Regions from separate parts of the Ruegeria sp. YTSA226 genome, predicted to be linked through region 2. Evidence: riboswitches for the same ligand, from Rfam matches in the RefSeq annotation. Region 2 holds a riboswitch; the other holds the start of a gene.
What was found. Region 2 has a riboswitch for cobalamin ahead of AC2FFF_RS02895 (CbtB domain-containing protein). Riboswitches for the same ligand answer to the same signal wherever they lie in the genome.
Positions count from the first base shown of each region.

Region 1 (7,719 bases), on a different contig from region 2:
TCGGTCGAAGAATGCCCCAAGCTCGGACAGGTCAACGCCCTCGGGCATCCAATCGGATATATCAAAGGCAAAAACCGGAACTTCATCCGAGAGACCAAGCAATACTGGCGCTGGGACGATCCCACCGGGACCATTTGCGATCAGCTCATGCAAGACAGGTAACAAGCAGAGTTGATCAAGGGCCTCTCCTTGAACCAGCAGCTTTCCGCGCCACAGCAACAGGCATTTCGCTTTCGGATGTGCTCGCGCTGCTGCCATCGTGTCGACGTCTCCGCGAAGATGTGCGGCACGATCCAGCCCTGATCCACCAAACGTTACCTGTTCCGCGTTCTTCATTTAAATTCCTCTGGTTCGCCTGCACAGGGCTGCCATGACAGCTTCGGTGTTGCAACGACAATTCCACGACCGAAAACCGAGGCGATCCCGTCAAATTACCGCAAGTGCATAAAAAAATTTGCACTTACTATGCTTTTTGTTGAAGTTGTTATTCATAAAACTGCCAAAAGTAGAGTATTAAAAACAATTTCGCATTTGTCTGATCAGTCTGTAGGTATCCGGATTTTGGCGACCACCGATCTGCACATGAACCTGTGCAGTTTTGATTATTACGCGGATCAAGACGAACCTACGATCGGATTGACCCGAACGGCCAGCCTGATCCGGCAGGCGCGGAACGAGGCTGAGGCAGACGGAGATATCGTCTTGCTCTTCGACAACGGAGACGCTCTGCAGGGTACACCGTTGGGGGATTGGGCTGCCGATCCCGCCAATGCGCCGCACATCCTGATGCAGGCCTTCGGCAGCCTGGGATATGACGCGATTGGCCTGGGAAACCACGACTTCGGATTCGCGCTTCAATTCTTACAGCACGTTATCTCTGACGCCCCCTGCCCTGTGCTCAGCAGCAATGCCTTGCGCACGAATGGGCCTCAGATCTGGCAAGATCATGTCATTTTGCACAAAGAGATCCCTGGCTCGCCGACACCTATGGCTTTGAAAATTGGGGTTTTTTCGGTCCTCCCGCCTCAGACAGCGCAATGGGAGGCGCACAAGCTGCACGACACCCTTACCACTCAGGACATCCTGACTTGTGCGGCAAACAAAGTCAGAAAGCTCCAAAACGAAAATTGCGACCTGATCATCGCGTTGGCCCATACCGGTTTCGGACCGGACAGGTCACAACGGAATATGGAAAACGCGATTATTCCGCTAGCCGAAATCGAAGGTATCGACGCAATAATTGCTGGTCATTCCCATTTGACCTATCCCGCCAAGGCCGGCTCTGAAAACACTCTGGTGCATGGCAAACCAGTTGTCCTACCCGGAACGGCCGGATCACATCTGGGGGTGATTGACTTGAAACTTCACTCGGCAGAGCGCGGCGGCTGGACCGCTGGCGAAGCCCGGGCGACGCTGCGACCGATATCTGCGGGGCGTCCCGACGAAATCGTATCACTGGCGCCTGAAGATCCAGAATTGTTGCATCTGTTTTCCTCTGGTCATGCCGAAACCCGCAGGCGAGCGGGCCAGCCGGTCGGCCGCACCCCGCACCATCTGCACAGCTATTTCAGCTTTTGCGCCGAGGACCGTGGGCTGAGGCTGGTCGCCGCCGCCCAGGCTGCCGCGTTACGTCTGTGTATGTCCGATACCGACCTGGCAGATATTCCGATTTTATCGGCGGTTTCACCTTCGAAATTCGGCGGTCGGGCCGGGCCGCGATTCTATACGGATGTTAAGCCTGGCGAGATATTCCTGCGTAACGTGGTTGACCTGCATATTTTTCCAAACGAATTGCAGGGTGTCATTGTATCCGGTGACCAAATCGTGGACTGGCTTGAGATGTCCGCAGCTGTTTTCAACCAGATTTCGACCGGATCTGCATCCGAACTTATTTGCGAAAATCGGGTGGGTCACAACTTTGATGTGCTATACGGGCTGTCCTGCAGAATTGATCTGACACAACCTCCGCGTTTCGACGATATGGGCACCTTGATCAATGCCGAAAACCGGCGTGTTTCAGAGGTTCTGGTCGGTGCCACCCCCATTGCGTCGGATCAGCAATTTGCCGTCGCGCTTAACAATTATCGCGCCAGCGGGGGCGGGCATTTCCCATTTGCGGGTAATGCGCAACGTATCGACATGCCCATCCTGCCGGTCCAGCAAGCCCTGCTGGATTATCTGTCAGGCACCTTGGTCAGCGATCCGCTGGAAGAGGCCCAGGAACCCTTCAGAATCACTAGTAACACGGGTACGCAGGCGATCTTACGCACCGGTCCAAATGCCCACCGACATCTGCAGGACATTCAGGAATTTGATCCACATGTCCTTGGAACTGACGGAAATGGCTTTTTACGGATTCTTCTGACCTTCTGACGGGTTGTGTTTTTCCGGCCAACTGCCTATATCCACCCTCGAGAGGTTGGCGCGGGCGAGCGCCTCGCCAACCTGGTCAGATCCGGAAGGAAGCAGCCACAACGAGCCCCGCTTGGGTCGATGTCCAACCTCTCACTTACGCGCAACGACTGCCGCAGGAGGGACTTTATGATTGTAGCAATGACCCTTCGGGCAGAGCGTTTCCGGGACTAACCCCCGCTTTTGCCTGAACACGTTACCGATGGGTGCGCGCCTGCCACCCTGATGGTTTCCTGTATCTGAACACAGGCAGAACAATGTCCAAAACACTTTCGGACCTGGGATGGTCCTCTCATTTTGCAGCCCAACATGCTGTGAACCCTACCTGCACACCGCATCGCATCAACGCCGTCCATCGTGATCGCCTGATCGGCCTGAATGCGCTTGGCGGCACATCTGATCTGACCCCTGACCGATCAACCGGCGAATTTGCGGTTGGCGATTGGGTCCTTGCGGATGATCAAAACCGCATTCGGCATCTTTTGGAGCGCAAAAGCCTCTTGCAACGCCGGGCCGCAGGCACCGGTGCGCAGGTTCAGCTGATCGCGGCGAATGTGGATGTGCAGTATATCGTCAGTTCCTGCAATGCCGATTTCAATCTGGCACGGCTTGAGCGTTATCTGGCGCTGGCGCATCAGGCCGGGTGCTATCCGGTTGTTGTCCTGACCAAGGCCGACAGCTGCCCTGACCCAGAGAGCTATGCCAGTCAGGCCAGTTCGCTGGCTCGGTTTCTGACCGTTCTAACCGTCAACGCGCTGGAGGCGTCAGAGATTCATCCGATCCTGTCCTGGTGCCCTGCCGGGCAAACTGCTGCTTTGGTCGGCTCATCCGGTGTCGGCAAAACCACATTGGCGAACGCCATGACTGGTCAGGCCGGGGCAACGGCGGGGATCCGCGAGGATGACGCACGGGGTCGCCACACCACGACCCATCGTGCGCTTCACCCGATGCGAAACGGGGGGTGGCTGATTGATACGCCAGGAATGCGCGCCCTGCGTTTGATGGATGCCCAAGACGGCGTGGATGAGGTTTTCTCAGACCTTCTGGAATTGGCTGCGACCTGCCGGTTTTCAGATTGCCAGCATCAGGCCGAACCCGGTTGCGCCGTGCAAGAGGCGATTGCCGATGGCCTGCTCTCGCCGGACCGGCTGGAACGCTGGAACAAGCTGCGGCGCGAGGATCAGAGGAACTCTGAAACCCTTGCGCAATCCCGGGCGCGCGACAAAGCCTTTGGTAAAATGGTGCGGTCTGTCATGCATGACAAAAAGTCTCGCAACAGACCCTAACGGGGACGGAAAAGCGCGTCTTCAGGCAATCAACCGGGGCCAAAGCGCCTGATTTCTGCGGGCAAAGGCACCGATATGACCGATCTCGGGCACTCCGATCTCTTTCGGAGACAGCAGATGCCGCCGCGCCTTTGGTCCATACAGATCGGCAAGCCGCCAGACAGCGTCTGGCGGCACCATCTGGTCGTCCTCGAAGGTGAACAGGTCCACCGGCGTATTCGATTGCGCCCATCTCGCTTCGGGCAGAGCGTCACCGATCTGCGGCACATAATTCTGCGGCGCCGTGCACCAGCTACGCCATTGCCAATAGACCGGACCAGGCAAATCGGCACCGATCCCCACAGCTTTGCCCGGCAGATACCCCAGTGCATTCACTGCCAGACGCCCATGCACATGCCAGAACATCCACGCCAGCCCGCGATAGGGCCAGGGATGGTCGGACAGAGTAACCAGCCCCGAACATACACAGATCATCCGGTCGATCTGATCAATGTCTGGCTGCACCGGCCCCAGCAAGCCGCCAAGGGAATGACCGATGCTCCACTGCAAAGCGTCCGGGAACCGCCTGCGCATCTCAGCCCGTGCGGCGGGCATGTCGACCAAGGCCCAATCCGCCATGGTCACCTCGGAGGTTTTGAGTTTGTCGCGCAGCGAATGCCCGAAATCGCTGTAGTCATAGGTCAAACAGGCAATACCCTGTTCGGCGGCCAGCCAACGGGCAAAATGCTGGTAATATTCGCGCGGCACTGCAGTTGCGCTGTGAATCACCACGGCGATCTTCGGCTCGGTTGCAGGCAGATACAGCCGTGCCGACAGGCTGGCAGAGCCTGAGGCAAAGTCAAAGTCAAAGTCCTTAGTCTGGACGCAGGGCGTGGTATCAAGCATGGCGCCTCCGACAAATTCTGAACTACTCGGTTCACTCAACAATCGGCCCGATTTCGGCCACCAGAGTCAAGATTTCATCAAGATGACCAAACGTCCGGTTTGCACCCCAACAGGTGGCTTGACTCGGGGTCTGCATAGCCGCTAGCGATGTGGTGATGGTTCTTGCCCCGGAAATGGGGCGGGATGAAAAGGGAACACGGTGCGGTCTGCCCCGGCGATGCCGGAAAGGGCCAACTCCGCGACTGCCCCCGCAACTGTAAGCGGTGAGCAATGCCGAAATACCACTGGCCCCAGGGCTGGGAAGGTCGGCAAAGCGACGACCCGCAAGTCAGGAGACCTGCCATCGTATCGAAACCGAAACTCGGGCGGGGTGTCCGGGCAGGTCGTCAGCGCGCTGTCACACCTGATCCTCACCCTTCGTCCTGCGCGCGGAGGGCGCATTATGATCTGGAAGACAAAAACACACGAATTCACCGCAACCGTCTGTCAGAGGACCGGGAAACCCTGCCCCGCCCTTGCCCGAATGGCACGCGCCATGGCCGAGGCGATGGCGACGGCAAGGCCTGCGACATCCAAAACATTCGAGGTCGAAGGTACCAGCGATCTGACCCATTGCACCGAAGGCTGCACGGCCCGTTTTCGGGCCCAATCAGAACAGATCAGGGTCTATTGCGGCACCAGCACAGACACGCCGACAGAAAAGCTGGACGCCTATGGCGACATGATATTCGGGCCGGAGTTCACCCAGAAATCCGCTGGTTTTCTGTCAGAACCACCCTGTGCGATGCTCGACGTTTCGACCCTGCCGCCGCGCAGCGACAGTATTCCGTATCAAGTGTCTGCCTGATTCAGGGAAGGGTTCGGGCCGGCAACCCGGCCCAGTCCTTTTGCGCGTCGGTTTCCACCGCGCAGGGCCGAACCGCACGCAACCGCCGAAGCGCTTGGTCAGGCGCTTCGCCGCATTCCACCATTAGCCGCATCACAACCATCCCCGAGCGTCCGCACCCACCGCGGCAATGCACCAGCACCTTGCCGCCACTGGCAAGGACATGTTGGGCGGCGGCGCTGGCTTGCGGCCAAAGCGCCTCAACCTCAGGCGTGGGGACGCCGAAATCGCGGATTGGAAGGTGAACCCAGGCAATCCGTTCGCACTGCAGGTCCGCCTCGAATGACAGCCCGCCGGAATGCTGGAACTCATCCGAGGTCGTCATCGAGATGACCAGGTCCGGCGCCCAATCCCGGATTACTGCGAAATCCCCAGCATAATCGCCCGTGACACCCGGCAGTGGGCACAGAGCGATCTGCCCTTTGCCCAATCCAAGAGGGTGAATTACAAAACTCTCCAACACAGCTCCTTTTCCTGCATCACCACATGGGGCTGAAGCCCCTCATGATTTACCGGCTCTGATGCAACTTGCCAAAACGAAATTCCTTTTCGCGCGCGGTGGACGCGGGCGGCGGGGGTCTCTACGCTGCAAACCTGACACGAATCCAACAGAGCAGACATGACCGACACGCCCAGCCCCGCCTATCAGGTTCTCGCGCGAAAATACCGCCCGGAAACTTTTGCTGACCTCGTCGGTCAGGACGCAATGGTGCGCACGCTGAAAAACGCGTTCGAGGCCGACCGGATTGCACAAGCCTTCATCATGACCGGCATCCGCGGTACGGGTAAGACAACCACGGCCCGGATCATCGCCAAGGGCATGAATTGCATTGGCCCCGATGGCGAAGGCAAGCCCACGACCGAACCCTGCGGCCAGTGCGAACATTGCGTCGCCATCATGGAAGGCCGCCACGTCGATGTGATGGAAATGGACGCCGCCAGCCGAACCGGCGTGAATGATATCCGCGAAATCATCGACTCGGTCCGATACCGCGCCGCCAGTGCGCGCTATAAGATCTACATCATCGACGAGGTTCACATGCTTTCGACCAGCGCATTCAACGCGCTGCTCAAGACGTTGGAAGAACCTCCTGCGCATGTGAAGTTCATCTTTGCCACGACCGAAATCCGCAAAGTCCCGGTGACTGTTCTGTCGCGGTGCCAACGATTTGACCTGCGCCGGATCGAACCCGAGGACATGATTGGCCTGCTCAATAAGATCGCAGCGGCTGAGAAGGCACAGATCGCGGAGGATGCCCTGGCGCTGATCACCCGCGCGGCCGAAGGGTCGGCGCGCGACGCAACTTCGCTGCTGGATCAGGCAATCAGCCATGGGGCCGGTGAAACCAGCGCCGATCAGGTGCGCGCGATGCTGGGTCTGGCCGACCGGGGCCGGGTATTGGACTTGATGGAAATGATCCTGCGAGGGGATGCAGCAAGCGCGCTGACTGAATTGGGCGGGCAATATGCCGAAGGGGCCGATCCGCTATCCGTGCTGCGTGACCTGGCCGAAATCACGCACTGGGTTTCGGTTGTGAAGATCACGCCAGACGCAGCCGAGGACCCGACGGTTTCCCCTGATGAACGTGCCCGTGGTCAGCAAATGGCCGAGGCCCTGCCAATGCGCGTTTTGACCCGGATGTGGCAGATGTTGCTGAAAGCGCTGGAAGAGGTATCGGCCGCGCCAAATGCCATGATGGCTGCTGAAATGGCCGTTATCCGCCTGACCCATGTTGCCGACTTGCCCAGCCCCGAAGAGCTGATCAAGCGCCTGCAGGACAACCCGCCACCGCCTCCGAATGGTGGTCCGGGCGGTGGTATGGCCGTGCCCTCTCAGGCTCCGGTACCAGCGGCATCATCTTCTTACGTGTCCGCAACTAGCAGCCCCGCCGGCGCGCCTTCGGCGGCTCTGGCCCATGATATCCAATCGGCGCTGGCACGGTATCCGAGTTTTGACCACGTGGTTGAATTGATCCGCACCAATCGGGATGTGAAACTTCTGGTCGAGGTCGAAAACGGGGTGCGGCTGGTTTCTTACCAACCGGGGCGGATCGAATTCACCCCGACACAGAACGCACCCACAGATCTGGCAGCGAGACTGGGTTCGTCGCTGCAACGATGGACTGGCAACCGCTGGGCTGTGTCGATTGTGGCCGATGGTGAGGTTGCGACCATCGCCGAGATTCGAGACGCCGCCGAGCTGGCGTTGAAAGCAGAGGCTGAGAAACACCCGTTGGTTCAGGCGGTGCT
Region 1 is NZ_JBXWMQ010000006.1:136,165-143,883, reverse strand. Features, by position in the region: gene nudC (NAD(+) diphosphatase) at 1-336, opposite strand, end outside; gene AC2FFF_RS11175 (5'-nucleotidase C-terminal domain-containing protein) at 532-2,373, shown strand; RNA gene ffs (signal recognition particle sRNA small type) at 2,413-2,511, shown strand; gene rsgA (ribosome small subunit-dependent GTPase A) at 2,670-3,698, shown strand; gene AC2FFF_RS11160 (alpha/beta hydrolase family protein) at 3,720-4,583, opposite strand; cobalamin riboswitch at 4,723-4,942, shown strand; gene AC2FFF_RS11155 (hypothetical protein) at 5,026-5,430, shown strand; gene AC2FFF_RS11150 (protein-tyrosine phosphatase family protein) at 5,432-5,932, opposite strand; gene AC2FFF_RS11145 (DNA polymerase III subunit gamma/tau) at 6,089-7,719, shown strand, end outside.
Region 1: it holds a riboswitch for cobalamin, as region 2 does, so the genes downstream of both, AC2FFF_RS11155 (hypothetical protein) here and AC2FFF_RS02895 (CbtB domain-containing protein) in region 2, are expected to answer to the same signal.

Region 2 (7,719 bases):
ACAGGCCTTTGATGGCGTGACCAAGCGCGAAATCGGGCTCAAGCTCTAGCACTTTGCCCAGATGCTGGGGTGTGACAGCTGAATGCGCCATGAAACCAAGCAGAACACCATTCCACGCCTCGACACTGGCCGAATGGCAAAGAGTGTTCATCTGTCCGAAAACATCTTGTTTCATGCGCGGGATCCAATCCATTTGCGATTTATTACTTTATTCGATTTAGCAGAGAGTCAGGCGGGGTCGTATCAGTATCGGCCCTGCTCTCGAATTGGTGAAAAGCTGTGTGTGGAAAACGTGAAAAAATCCGCCGATTCAACGGCATGTTTCAGCAATATGCCGCCTAGTAAGGCATTGTGTTTCAATCTTCAAATGGGTTCTTAGCGTTCAAGACTGCTGCAGTGTCCGCTCCGAACTGTGGCGGAGCCGTCCGGTAGGTAACCGGTGTCCGCGACAATTTCAGCGGGTTTCCGATCAGTTTTACCTCGGCCGGGGCAGCCTGCATCGCGATCTGCATTTGCCGCGCCGCGACCTGCTCGGTGTCAAAAACCTGATCCAGGGTCTGGACCGGCCCAACTGGTACTTTGCGTGCCTCAAGTTCTGCGATGACGGTTGTTGTGTCATATGACTGAACCGCAGGGCGCAATAGGGCGTTCAACGCATCCCGGTTTTCCAGCCGCGCCGGATTCGTCGCAAAGCGGACGTCATCCGCCAGATCAGGTTGGCCGATGAATTCGCAGAACCGGCGGAACTGACTGTCATTACCTACAGCAAGGATCACATGGCCATCAGCGGTTTCGTAAACGTCATATGGAACGATATTTGGATGACCATTCCCACGGCGTTGTGGCACATTGTCGGATGTCAGATAATTCACGCCTTCATTGATCAGCCACGCAATCTGGGAATCGACCAGAGCCAGATCAATTTGCTGTCCCTCTCCGGTCTGGTCCCGATGGCGCAATGCTGCCAAAATGCCAACGCAGGCATACATACCGCACATGACATCAGCGATACCAACTCCAACTTTCATCGGCGCCCCTTGGGGATCGCCGGTCAGAGACATGACACCGCCATAGCCCTGCGCCATCAGATCATATCCGGGCTTTGATGCGTTAGGCCCATCCTGCCCATAGCCTGAGATCGAACAATAGACGAGGCTAGGGAATTCCTTCGAGAGCGATTTGTAATCCAGCCCGTATTTCGCAAGCCCGCCGGGTATGAAATTCTCGATCAGAATGTCCGCAAACGAGGCCAGCCGCCGAATTTCCGCCTGACCTTCGGGTGTGGTGATGTCGATGGCGACCGATTTCTTGTTGCGGTTGGCTGACATGAAATAGGCACTAAGATCCGATGGAACCCCATCGGCATCAGCGACATAGGGTGGGCCCCACTGGCGCGTGTCGTCCCCTTTAGTGGCAGGGTTTTCGATCTTGATAACGCTGGCACCCAAATCGCCCAGCAACTGTGTGCAGGTCGGTCCGGCCAGAATGCGAGACAGGTCCAGAACCTTGACGCCCTTCAGCGGTCCTTCAGATCCGGCCATCATATCCTCCGCGATCAATCTCAGCAGCGATTACGGTGAACCTATCAGACTTGGTTGCCGCTTCCAGAGCATCCCTCAGTTCGGCGCGGGTGCGCACCGTGTGACCATTCCCGCCGAAGGCCCGGCCAATAGCTGCAAAGTCGTGGCGGTCGAAATCGACGCCTACGTTCCCAATTTGCCGCTGACGCTGTTTCAATTCGATCAGGGCAAGGCTGGCGTCGACGAACACCAGGAAAATCGGGTTACCACCCATCTCGGCAACGGTCGACAGTTCTCCGGCGACCATCAGGAACCCGGCATCGCCGGAAAAGCTGATGACCGGGCGCGTGGGTTCGGCCAGTTTCAGCCCGATGGCCATTGGCAGAGCGCAGCCCATGGTGCAGAGCGCTGAAGATTGGATCAGCCCGCGTTCTTCGGAACATCCCCACATCTGGCTGAGAAGGATGCGATGTGCGCCACTGTCAGCGGTGGCCAATGTCTCGGCAGGAAGAACCGCGCGGGTTTCCGCAATTACCGCGGCGGGACCCCATACGTCATCAGTAGGGAAGGCTCGCGCCAGGGCGGCCCGAACCTGTTCGGGCTCACCGCCGGGCCAGGTGGCGCGGGCAGGGTTGCCCTTTGCAACGGCCTCGAGGGTCGCACCGGTATCAGCCACCAGGTTCAACCCGGCCTGATGCATGTAGTGATCGTTCGGAACCGCCGAAATGTCGATGACGCGCTTTTCTTCGGGGTCCCATATCTCGCGCCAGCCAGGGCGCATTTCGATCGGGTCATAGCCCAGACACAACACCAGATCGGCCTGTTCAACCAGCGGCACCAGATGGGTGTCAGCAAGCGGCGACAGGCCCGCGCCGCCAAGGCACAGTGGATGATCCTCGGGAACCACGCCCTTGGCCTTGTAGGTTGTCACAAAAGGAATGCCAAAATGTTCAAGGAACGCCTGCACCACATTGCGCGAGTCGTCGTATAGAACATCCAGGCCGATAATCGCGATGGGCCGTTCGGCCTGTGCCACCCAGCGGCGGGCTTTTTCAACGCAATCCCCCTCGGGCGCGACGGCGGCAGGTTTGACAAGACGGCGGCGTTTGACATCGGTCACAGGCGCATCCGCAACCGAAATCGGCACGTCGATATGCACCGGTCCTGGGCGCGGTTGATTGGCCAGCGACACCGCTTTGTCTGCGATAATATCCGCGCCTTTGGCGGTCAGCATGAACGTCCCTTTGGTGATCGAGCGATAGACCCGTGCGTGATCCATGACCTGATGGGTGTATGTCAGCGCCTCATCTGCGTCGACACAGCCGGTCAGCACGATCATTGGCACCCGGTCCTGCAACGCATTGGCGACCACATTGATCCCGTTCATCGCGCCTGGACCGAGTGTGGCCACCAGAATGGCTGGGGCGCCGTCGCGGTGATGCACCGCCTCGGCCATAAAGCCGGCCGCGTTCTCGTGTTTGGTCAGGTGAAAGGTTATCCCCGCCTTTTCCAACGCATCCACTAGGGTCAGCACCTCGCCACCTGGCATGCCAAAAGCGTGGCGGCAGCCAGCCTCATAAAGCCGTTGGGCCAGAATGTCCGCAGCGCGGGGCGTCGAGTCCTGCATCAGTATAGCTCCGAAAACTGTTTCAACGCAGATTGCGGAGGACAGACCCGGACGCAAGGCGCATCACGCCAGTGTGACTATTTGACAGCGGCTTCGGCCACGATCTGAAAGGTGTCATCCAATTCCTGGGCAATGTCCCTCAGGGGGTCTCCGCCCTCATAGATATAGGGCGCGAATACAAAGCTGGGCGTTTTATAGGATAGGGTGGCGGTGCCGTCTTCGTTTTCGGTCACGTAAAACCGGATCGGTGCTTCGATCATTGCGCGCACCGAGGTTTCCAGCACGCGCACCGCATAGTCATTGTTGAAGGCGCCGATCACCAGATTGCCTGGGATTGTAATTCCCCGCGCGGCGGCGGCTTTGGTGGGGCCGGCCTGCGTGACCACGATCAGACCGTTTGCCTTAACCGCCGATTTGGTGTCCGAGACTAATTCATCATAGCTTTTGCCCGTTGGATACACGGCCCATCCCGAGAGCGGTTCGTCGGCCCAGGCGGGCAGGGCCAGCAGGGCGAAGACGGTCCAAAGCAGTTTCATCCAGAGGCCTCCTTTTAAGGTGTCTGCAGGAATCCTGCCAGAAATGTGAGAACGCCGCACTCACAATCTTGTGCGCATTCGGGATTGCGCCGCGCCGCTTAAAGCCGCAGAAACGGGCGCAGGACGAAGGGAAAGGTCTGGATCGGATGCGCCTGATGATCTGCAAAACCTGTGGCACCGCACGCGATCGGGCGGCCGAGGTGCAGGCTGTGAAGGACGCACTGAAAAGGGCTGGATTGACGGATCAGGTCGAATTGAGCGAACACGCCTGTTTCAGCAGCTGCGCGGAACCCACGACGCTGGCTATACAGTCGCTGGGGCGCGCATCTTATGTGTTTTCGGGTGTCGATGTGGTGGCGGATGCTGCGGATATCGCTGAAACTTGCCGTACTTACCTGAACAGCCCCCAGGGTTGGATCGAAGACGCCCGACCCTGCGGGCGGCTTCGGATGTGTTTGCGTGCGCGTATCCCGGCGCTTTAATCGACCTGAACCGTAACCGCAGCACGAACCGGCACGTTATCTACCGAAAGCGGGCTATGGCTGTTGGAATTCAGCGAAACCGAAACCTCGACCTCGCCTTTGGGCAACTGATCAATGTGCATCCAACTGCCGTAAAGCCGGGCGAGCTTTTCTCCGTTGATGTAAACATGCGCGTGCCCTTCGCCCGCCATGTCTGCGGTCGATGCGTTCTGCGGTGCGAAGGTAAAGTTTTTTGGCATGACATGCAGGTTCCAGCCAGACATAGGATCCTGTGTCAGTGCGATGTCCAGTGTAGGTGCATCTGTGCCTGCCGGTAGGTTCAGGGCCGTGGAATGATCGTGGGCCATGGTCTCAGTGTGTGAGGCTCCGTGAAGAGACGGATCAGAATGGTCGTGGCCATCAAATGTGACGCCATTTGCAGCAGCAATTACAAATCCTGCACCGCCGCCAAAGACCAGACCGATCACGAATAGAGCAAGTGAACGGGTCATTGTATTTCCTTGAAAACATAGGGAAACGCGCCAAGTTTACACCCGGCGCGTTCAATCTAAGTGCGATCAGGCCGTTGCTTCGGAATGTTGCGCTTCTTTCTGCCAGAAATAGCCAGCGAACGCGCCAACCAGAACCCATGCAACCAGACCGATTCCAAAAGCTCGTGCCGCGAACAACGCTCCAATTTCAGTCGGCACAGGGCCGGTGAAAACATCGGGCTCGGGTGCACCGATAAGATGTGGCACCAACAGAAGTACCGCGGCGATCACATAGCTGATCAGGTTACCTCCAAAGGCGATCAACCACATGGCGACAAGGGCTGCTGCAACTGTTGCGAACCACCAGACCTGACGCGCATAGACATCGGCTGCCGCGACACCCGGCACTTCGGGCGCAAGGGTGAAACCTGGTGCAAGGTGGAAAGCGATAAATCCGGCCAACCCCCAAAGAACGCCGGTCCGGCCATCAATCTGATGCCCTTGACCTTCGGCTACCGACATCAGCGCAACCATCACCAGCGCATAGCCGGTATAGGTCAGCATGGTAAAGATGACACTCAGCGCATCACGCGTCAGTTCAGAGAACATGCGCGGCAGCTCGGGATGAGCCGATACGGTCTCGGCCCCGAAATGCACCAGCTCTCCGGATTCATAAAGCTCGGCATGCAACAATACTGGTTGCACAAATACCAACTGCAGCAAGGCGGCAATCAGCCCCGCTGCAGCACCAGCGAACAACGCGCTGGTCAATATACGACTGAACACGGTCTTAGTGGCAGGGGAAGCCGGTCGCGTGACGCACGTCATGCGCTGCATCATGCAGGGCCGCTGCCTGAACGTGACCGGTCAGCGTAATGAGGCCCAGACCCAGAACCACTGCAAACATGACCGGAACAAAGCCTGTACGCGCGGCGGATGCTGTTTTCGTTTGTGTTGCCATTTTGTATTCTCCTCTGCCGCCGCACCCGACGGCCGGTGTTTCGTTTTTGCGCCTGGCAGGTCTCCTGGCTTGCGGGTCGATGCCTCTGTTCGCCTTCCCCCCGGAGAACCGGGAGTGGCTGGTTGAACAGGGGCTCTCCGCTTACAGTCGCGGGGGCGGCTTTGGAGTTGACCACCGAGGCAGTCGCACCAAATTCCCTCTTAGCATCCGGATTTCTCCGGCAGGACCAGACACCCCCATTTAGCCGCTATAGCTGTGGCGGTGCAATCATCATTTGCGACGTATTGTGTCAGATTATGCGCTTTTTCAGCAAATAAATATCCATGATCCAACCATGGTCGGCACGGGCATGGGCGCGGCGGTCCAGAATCTGCTGCGCAACCTCGGCCAAAGGGCCTTTGATCAGGATTTCCTCTTTCATGCCGACATATGCGCCCCACCAAATGTCCAAGTCTTCCATGTCCAGGTTTTGGAATGAACATTCACCATCCAGCATCACCGCCACGTTTTCTGCGGTTTCCGGCCATCCTTCGTCCCGGATGCGACGACCAGTTGTGACGATATAGGGCGCGCCCAGTTCGTTGATCGGAATCGCATGGGCCGCCGTCAGCGCTTGCAGCGCTGTGATGCCGGGAATCACGCGTGTTTCTGGCTGAGGGGTCAAACGTGCCGCGATTCGCAGCGAACTGTCATACAGCGACGGATCCCCCCAGATCAGCAGCGCCACATGACGGGCCTTCGGGTGGGCTGCGATGGCCTCCTGCCAGCGCAATGCAATCGCGTCGTGCCATTCGTCCACTCCGCGTAAATAGCCATCATCGGCACGGCGTTTGGGAATGTCGAAATACGCGATTTGCGGAGGAGTATCCGCGACCTGAGCGATGATCTGCTCGCGCAGCCCTGCCAGATCGGCCTTGTTTTCGCCCTTGCGGGGGATCAGGATCAGGTCCGCCGAACGGATCGCCTGCGCCCCTTGAAATGTCACATGATCCGGGTTGCCGGTGCCAATACCGATCAGCGTCAGGTCAATCATTTTCGAACTCTGCCAGAGGTCCATACAGGATCAGGGCCGGGGCGGTGCCGATCTCCGTTTCCAACTGCTGCGACAAGGCACCGATGGTCGAGCGTTGCAGCTTTTGTTCGGGGGTCGAGACGGATTCGGCCATCAATGCAGGTGTATCCAGCGAAAGGCCGTGGGAATGTAAGGCCCCGACCAAGAGGGGAAAGGTGCGCTTGCCCATAAACACGACGGTCGTAGCCTGTGGATCAGCCAGAGCTGCCAGGTTCAGATCTTCGGGCAGTTTGCCGCTGACATCGTGGCCGGTGACGAACTGGACACGCCGCGCGGTCAGTCGCCGGGTCAGCGGAATGCCCGCCGCTGCCGCCGCCGCTACCGCCGAGGGGATGCCGGGGATGATTTCATAGTCGATCCCGGCCTCTTGCAGGGCCACCAGTTCTTCTTCAAGCCGGCCGAACATGCCGCCATCACCGGATTTCAACCGCACAACATGCTGACCGGTTTGTGCATATTCGACCAACAAGCGGCTGACGTGATCCTGCTTGGGCGAGGGGCGCCCGGCGCGTTTGCCGACCCCAACCAGATCGGCATCCTCACGCGCGTGGCTCAGGATCGGGCCACTGCTGAGGTCATCAAACAGCACCGCATCAGCTTTCTGCATCCGGTCCACCGCCTTCAGCGTCAGCAATTCCGGGTCGCCGGGGCCTGAACCGATGAAGGACACAAAACCACTCATGCCGAGGCCTCGGCGATCAGATGAAAGAATGTCCCGGTGACATTGTTTCGCACCGATCCGGTTTGCGGGCCTTCCGCGCCTTCGGCGTCGAACACGCGCGCCAGCGGGGCGTCAGGCTGTTCGATGATCGAGGAATAGTGGAACTCATGCCCGCGTAGCGCTGTGCCTTCGGCAAATCCGGCCATTGGGGCCAATAATTCCGCCTTGCGATAACCCAGGTTGAACTTGCGCTTTTCATAGGAGGTCACAAGGCCCAGAAGGCCCGCCATTTCGTGCCGGGCACCCTCTTTGTCGATCAACGCCTGACCCAGCGCCATGTAGCCCCCGCATTCGCCATGCACAGGTCTTGTCTCGGCATGTTTGCGCAGC
Region 2 is NZ_JBXWMQ010000002.1:50,516-58,234, forward strand. Features, by position in the region: gene AC2FFF_RS02860 (tetratricopeptide repeat protein) at 1-175, opposite strand, end outside; gene AC2FFF_RS02865 (CaiB/BaiF CoA transferase family protein) at 357-1,541, opposite strand; gene AC2FFF_RS02870 (thiamine pyrophosphate-binding protein) at 1,528-3,147, opposite strand; gene AC2FFF_RS02875 (DUF302 domain-containing protein) at 3,225-3,683, opposite strand; gene AC2FFF_RS02880 (DUF1636 family protein) at 3,752-4,165, shown strand; gene AC2FFF_RS02885 (hypothetical protein) at 4,162-4,656, opposite strand; gene AC2FFF_RS02890 (CbtA family protein) at 4,723-5,421, opposite strand; gene AC2FFF_RS02895 (CbtB domain-containing protein) at 5,426-5,596, opposite strand; cobalamin riboswitch at 5,634-5,842, opposite strand; gene cobF (precorrin-6A synthase (deacetylating)) at 5,886-6,629, opposite strand; gene cobA (uroporphyrinogen-III C-methyltransferase) at 6,622-7,350, opposite strand; gene AC2FFF_RS02910 (cobyrinic acid a,c-diamide synthase CobB) at 7,347-7,719, opposite strand, start outside.